Congzhengia minquanensis: one gene and its partner. The main gene of each other region encodes a partner of the protein of the gene in region 2 in a complex. Links are inferred from orthologs where the notes say so. Each region holds a gene or a part of one and is shown on either strand. Other genes may lie near its edges.

Region 1 (3,309 bases), on a different replicon or contig from region 2:
GTGAGCATTGCGCCAAAATCAGACGAGTCCACCCACATCATCGCCGCCCAGGCAGCTGATGAACTGCTCAATATTAAGGGTATTATCGCGTCTTTTGTTATTTTTAATTCAAACGACGGCGTCGCCATCAGCGGAAGGTCTTTGGGCGGAATTAATGTTCAGGTAATTTTGGAAAAGCTCGGCGGCGGCGGACACTTAACCATTGCCGGCGCACAGCTTCCCGGGACTTCTGCTGAGGAGGCGAAACAGCAGCTGCTTGCTGCGATTGACGAATATTATTTAGAATCAACCAACTAAACTTACAACGTATGAAAGGGGCGAATTACGCATGAAAGTAATTTTACAGGCCGATGTTAAGGGGCACGGAAAAAAAGGAGATTTGGTAAACGCATCAGATGGATATGCGAAAAACTATTTGATTCCAAAAGGCCTTGCCGTTCTGGCTGATAAAACAACCATAAATGAACTGGAAAACAGAAAAAGTTCTGAGCAGTTTCATAAAAACCAGGAGGAACTCCATGCAAAGCAGCTGGCCGAAAAGTTGGAAGGCTCTAAGATAAAATTCCAGATAAAGGCGGGAGACAACGGAAAGCTGTTTGGCTCCATCACAGCAAAAGACATTGCCGAACAAATTAAGATGCAGCTTCACGTTGAGATCGACAAAAAAAAGGTTGTGCTGCCGGACAGTATTAAAACCCTTGGCAGCACGGAAGTTGTGATAAAGGTTTATGCCAATATTGCCGCAAAGATAACGGTTGAGGTTTTACCGCTTTAAAACACAAAGGAAAGGGCTGCCCGCAAATGGATGTGCAAAACGATAATTTCATACAAACTCCCCTGCCGCACAACAAAGAAGCGGAACAGTCTGTGCTCGGCTCCATGTTGATTGACCGCGATTGCGTAACTGCTGCTTTTGAGCGTTTGAGTGCAGACGATTTTTACATTGAAGCCAACAAAAAAATATTTTCCGCAATGCAGGCGTTGTTTAACCGCAATACTCCAATCGATTTGGTAACGGTTTCTGAGGAACTCACCGCAGGCGGTGTGTTGGAAGCGGTAGGCGGAATTCAATATATTTCCTATCTTGCCACAACATTGCCGACAACAGCAAACATCGTTCAGCATATAGATATTGTGTGCGAAAAATCCTTAAGACGAAAATTAATACATACCGCAAACGACATTATTGACAAAAGTTACAACGCAGGCGGCTCCTCCCAGGAAGTGGCGGATAACGCCGGCAAACTGATTTTCGATGCGCTGGAAGATAACAGCCAGCGCGGCATGGTTCACATTCGCGATTTGCTTCTGCAAACACACGACAACCTTACGGATATGTATCAAAACAAGGGTAAGCTCACCGGCGCTCCAACAGGCTTTGAGGGGCTGGACAAAGAACTTCATGGGCTGCAGAAGTCTGACCTTATTTTAATTGCCGCCCGGCCCGGAATGGGAAAAACCAGCTTTGCTCTAAATGTTGCGTCCCACGCAGCTATTCGGGGAAATGTTCCTGTGGCTATTTTCAGTTTGGAAATGTCCGGTGTTCAGCTGGTTTCAAGGCTAATCAGTTCCGAAATGCTCATTGACAGCAACCATCTGCGCAGTGGTGAACTGGAAGACGACGACTGGGAAAAAATTGCGGTATCGTTAAACACTTTAGGAAATGCGCCGATTTACATCAGTGACTCCACAAACATCACCGTGTCGGATATCCGTGCAAGGTGCCGCAGGTTAAAGGCGGAAAAGGGTTTAGGATTGATTGTGATTGACTATTTGCAGCTCATGTCCGGCTCCCGGTCGGAAAGCAGGCAGCAGGAAGTTTCCGATATGTCCCGTTCCTTAAAAATATTGGCAAAGGAACTAAATGTGCCAATTGTAACCCTTTCCCAGCTTTCCCGTGCGCCGGATCAGCGCAAAGACGACCATAGACCAAAGCTGAGCGACCTTCGTGAGTCTGGCGCCATTGAGCAGGACGCAGATATTGTTTTGTTTTTATACCGGGACGAAATTTATAACCCCGACACGGAACAAAAAAATATTGCGGAATGTATCATTGCAAAGCACCGTAACGGTTCAACGGGAAACATTAAAATGGTCTGGGCTGGTCAATATACGAAATTTATGAACCTTGACAACCAGCATTAAAAACATATGAAAAATGAGTTTATGAATTGCATAAAAAATACAATATTGCGAAACGGCCTGCTCTCCCCCAAAGACTCTGTTCTGGTTGCGGTTTCAGGCGGTGCAGATTCTGTTTGTCTGCTGCATGTTTTGTGTGCGCTGAAAGATGAATTGAATCTTACCCTGTCGGTTGCCCATTTAAACCATATGCTCCGCGGCAGCGAGGCGGACAGAGATGAAGAATTTGTGCGCAGCTTGTGTGCACGGCTTAACATTCCCTTTTACTGCGAACGTGTTGACGTAGCACACATGGCAAATTGTAATAAAATGACCTGCGAAGAGGCGGGCCGGAAGGCAAGATACGATTTTTTTCTGCGTTTAAAAACAAAATATTCCATTGACAAAATTGCAACTGCCCACAATAAAAACGACAATGCAGAAACGGTTTGCATGCGTTTTTTGCGCGGAACGGGGATTAACGGTCTTGCAGGAATACCAATTAAAAACAATTTTTCTGTTATTAGGCCGCTTTTAAACACTTCTCGGCAGGATATTGAAACATATTTAAAAGAAAACGGCATTTCCTATATTACCGACAGTTCTAATCTTTCTGACGATTATTTAAGAAACCGTATCCGGCATCACTTTCTTCCGGATGTTATAAGAAACTATAACAAAAATTTTGTGGAAACTCTTAGTGAAAACATTTTACTTTACCGCGAGGCCAGCCATTTTTTAAAAAAGCAGGCTGACAGTGCTTTTTTAAAGCTTGCAAACTGGCAAAGCTACGGCATTTATTTTGATTTGCCTGCACTTTTGCAGGAAGACAGCTATGTGGTAAAATGCCTGATTCGGACCGCGATATCGGAACAGACAAAAGCAGAGGCATCTGGCAAAACGGTGCGGTTCATATATGAAAACGTAGTTTTGGGAAATTGTACCTCGCTAAGCGTAAGCGCACTTCTCACTGTTTACAAGCTGTATGACCGGCTCTATTTTGTTACAGCAAATGCAAAAACGCAGTTTTATTATGAAAACAAAGGTTTAGAGGAAATGATCATATCTGAAACCGGAAATAAACTTTTGTTTTCAGAAGGCTCCGGAGATTTTGCACACGAGAAAAATGTTATTTATATCAAGAAATCCATGTGTAAAGACATATGCTTTACAGTTAGAAACCGCCTG
Region 2 (3,533 bases):
TTTCCCATAGCTCGGAGCACGTCGTTCACCATGGGCGTTGTCACGCCCATGTATCTTGCGCAAAGCTCCGCCTCCAAAATGGGAAACTGTTTTATCACTCGTTCCATTTTCTCACCCTTTTTATTTGGTATTTGATTTTATTTTATCACGTTTTTTTAAGCATTTCCATTAAAGAAACGATTTTTTCATATAGAAAACGCTTTACTTTTTTTACCGCCAATGGTATGATAAAATCAACACAAACAAGGGAGATTTTGAAAATGGGCTATGAAAATATGGATTTTGTGGTAACAGATGTAAACTATGTGGTGGAACGGCCCCACACAGCAAGCTGGGCGGTAAAAAATATATGTTTTGAGCAAAACTATGTTATGGCGTTTTCCGCCGACGGTTTTGTGACCTATGAAACAGACGGCAGAAAAATTTCTGCCGGGCCAAACGACGTTTGCATTTTCCCGCCGGGCAATGTCCGGTCAGGAAAAGCCGACAGACTGCATCCCTGGCATTTTGTTTCGGTGAATTTTGACCTTACGTTATATAAAAGAAGCAAAGCCGGTTATAACCGCAGCATGATTTATGTGCCTAAGGTTTCCGGCGAGGCGGGCCGTTTGTTTTTCACTCTTTCAAAGGTGTGGGCAGGAAAAGAACCGCTCTACCGCTTGAAAAGCCGCACAATTGTGCAGGAAATTTTAATATCTTTACTCTCTGCAAAAATGGAAAGCGCCGCGCCCGGCCATGGGCAGCTGGATTTTGCAAAAAAATATATTCAGGAAAACTTTACCGGAGATATTTCCCTTGAATTTTTAGCCGGCGAGGCCGGATTTTCACTTTCTCACTTTCGCAAGCTATTTACTGCATATTATGGGAAGTCTCCGAAACAATATATATTATATCTGCGTTTAAACAAGGCAAAAGACCTTTTGGCGGCCAATGAGTTTAACGTCAGCGAAACCGCGCGCCTATGCGGGTTTAAAAACGTATTTTATTTCAGCGACCTTTTTAAAAAAACGTTTGGCTTGGCTCCGAACGCGTTCCGCACCCAGCGGCAGGAAAAATCTTTTTGAAAGAAAAAAGGAAAAAAGCGTTTATTGTCGAATATAATAGGTAGAAGGAAGTTTACGTGTTTTTTAAAGGAGGTTTTCAATTGGCGCGGTTTTTGCAAAGTTCCATTGATGAAGTTCTTCGGCGCTGTGACATTGTTGAGGTTGTTTCGTCTTATGTTTCTTTGCGCAGAAATGGTTCCGATTATGTAGGCTTGTGCCCCTTTCACCGCGAAAAAACCCCCTCGTTCCACATCAGCGCTGACAAGCAACTTTTCTATTGTTTTGGCTGTGGAACGGGCGGCAATTTAATTGACTTTATCATGAAAATTGAAAACCTGGACTTTGTGGATTGCATAAAGTTTCTGGCCGACCGCGCCGGCGTTGTGCTGGAGGAGGAGGTTTACAGTCCTGCGGTGCAGAAAAGGCATGACATGCGGGAACGGATTTTAAAAATGAACAAGCTCGCCGCAAAGCATTTTGTGGCAAACCTTTCCACCGAGGCTGCCAAAGCGGCCCGGGGCTACGCTTCGAAACGGGGGCTAACCCGCGAAATTATTGCCACCTATGGAATTGGGTTTGCGCCGGAATCCTGGTCGGACCTGACTTCATTTTTAAACGGACACGGTTATAAAAATGACGAAATCGTTATGGCCGGCCTGGCGGTGAAAAACGACAAGGGCCACGTTTACGACAAGTTCCGCAACCGTCTGATGTTTCCCATCATTGACGTGCGGGGAAATGTGATTGCATTTGGCGGCCGCGCTTTAGGGGACGACGCCGCAAAATATATGAACTCGCCGGAAACGCCTGTTTTTCACAAGGGGGACAATGTGTTCGGCTTAAATGTGGCCAAGCAGTTCGGCGCAAAAGACGGGCTGATTTTGGTGGAGGGCTATATGGACGCTGTGTCGCTGCACGTTTACGGTTTCCCAAACGCCGTGGCAGGCCTAGGCACCGCTTTAACCGACGGACAGGCCTCTTTGCTCAAGCGATATTCTAACGTAGTTTACGTCTGCTATGACAGCGACGAGGCCGGGCAAAAAGCAGCAGACAAGGCAATTGATATTTTAAGTGCCGGCGGGGTGAAGTTAAAGGTTTTGTCCTATACTGGCGCAAAAGACCCGGACGAGTTTTTAAAAACCAAAGGGGTGGAAAGCTTTAAACAGGTAATTGCAAAAGCGCTTTCCGCCACGGAGTATAGAATTTTAAAGGCCAGGAAAAACTATAATCTTGTCGAATCAGACCAAACGGTTGAGTTTTTAGAAAAGGCCGCCGAAATTTTGGCGCAAAATCCCAACGCGGTGGAGCGCGAAATTTACATGAAACGAATTTCTCACGAAACCGATATTTCCGTAGAATCAATTTCGGCCCAGGTGAATAAACTGATTTATAACAAAAACCGCAAGCAATTAAAAATGCAGGAGCGGAAGGTGCAAAGCGTTAACAAACCTGACATGCTTCCGCGGGGGCAGACGGCCCAGCCCACCTCCGTTTATAAAGCGGAGCGAATGCTGCTGAATTTAATGTTTTTTAACAACTCCGCGTTTCGCACCGCAAAATCAGAAGTTTCTCCTGACGAGCTGACCGATTTAAAAAACAGGGATTTGTTTCAGGCCATCATAAAATTTAAAGAAAGTAACGACAGCTGCAACGCACCTGTGTTTTTGTCCTCCCTGCCGGAGGAAATGAAAGCCTTGGCGGCGGATATTTTATATAAAGAATATATGGGGGACTCTGTTGCGGCTGTGAAAGATAATATCAATAAAATTAAAAAGCAGAATTTGAATAACCGGATTAACAAGCTTGCCGCCGAGGGCAAAATTGATGAGATAAACGCTCTTATCAAAAAGGAAAACGAGAGGAGAAGCGAAATTGACTGAAGTTGAACAAAAGAAATCAGACGCCATTGCCAAACTGACTGCCAAAGGCCGCACCAACGGCATTTTAACCTACAAGGAGATTATGGATTCATTGTCGGAAATTGAAATGGAGCCGGAGCAAATTGAACATATATACGAGGTTTTAGAACACGAGGGCATCGAAGTAGTTTCTGACCTTGACAAGGAAATGGAAAAAATTGAGGAGGAATTTGAAGAAATTAAACCCTCCGAGGATATGGACATTAACGCCGAGGTAATGGAAATTTCGTCGGCAGAAGGCGTTTCCATTGATGACCATGTCAAGATGTATTTAAAAGAAATCGGCAAGGTTCCGCTTTTAGACGCAGAAGAGGAAATGGATTTGGCAAAGCGCATGTCGGAAGGCGACGTTACTGCAAGAAAGCGTTTGGCCGAGGCAAACCTTCGTTTAGTTGTCTCCATTGCAAAGCGTTATGTTGGCCGAGGCATGCTGTTTTTGGATTTAATTCAGGAGGGTAATTTAGGTCTGATTAAGGCCGTTGAAAAGTTTGACTATGCAAAGGGCTATAAATTCAGCACCTACGCCACCTGGTGGATTCGCCAGTCCATTACCCGCGCCATTGCCGACCAG

The links.
Region 1: the proteins of dnaG (region 2) and dnaB are in contact, whole or in part, in a crystal structure (PDB 2R6A), measured with the Geobacillus stearothermophilus proteins. The link is inferred for Congzhengia minquanensis from one-to-one orthologs. Residues at the interface, in WP_049624496.1 of Geobacillus stearothermophilus: Lys456, Leu457, Leu458, Pro459, Ala460, Asn463, Ala464, Leu467, Leu535, Leu536, Ile537, Ala538, Gln544, Glu545, Asp548, Tyr549, His552; in WP_033016901.1 of Geobacillus stearothermophilus: Ser13, Glu15, Ala16, Gln18, Glu91, Leu92, Asp94, Ala95, Val96, Pro97, Thr98, Ala99, Ala100, Asn101, Tyr104, Tyr105, Ile108.

What each region holds. Positions count from the first base shown.
Region 1 is NZ_JACRSU010000002.1:134,477-137,785, forward strand. Bases 1-2,973 are described here. They hold dnaB (replicative DNA helicase), read left to right. Parts: upstream 1-801; coding sequence 802-2,145; downstream 2,146-2,973. Other genes in these bases: H8698_RS05740 (DHH family phosphoesterase), read left to right, coding at 1-297; rplI (50S ribosomal protein L9), read left to right, coding at 329-775; tilS (tRNA lysidine(34) synthetase TilS), read left to right, coding at 2,167-2,973. In the rest of the region: more of tilS, read left to right, coding at 2,974-3,309. UniProt on the Escherichia coli protein: The main replicative DNA helicase, it participates in initiation and elongation during chromosome replication. Travels ahead of the DNA replisome, separating dsDNA into templates for DNA synthesis.
Region 2 is NZ_JACRSU010000003.1:200,394-203,926, reverse strand. What follows is about bases 673-3,533. They hold dnaG (DNA primase), read left to right. Parts: upstream 673-1,144; coding sequence 1,145-2,923; downstream 2,924-3,533. Other genes in these bases: rpoD (RNA polymerase sigma factor RpoD), read left to right, coding at 2,916-3,533; H8698_RS08785 (AraC family transcriptional regulator), read left to right, coding at 673-1,064. In the rest of the region: H8698_RS08790 (RraA family protein), read right to left, coding at 1-107; more of H8698_RS08785, read left to right, coding at 261-672. UniProt on the Escherichia coli protein: RNA polymerase that catalyzes the synthesis of short RNA molecules used as primers for DNA polymerase during DNA replication.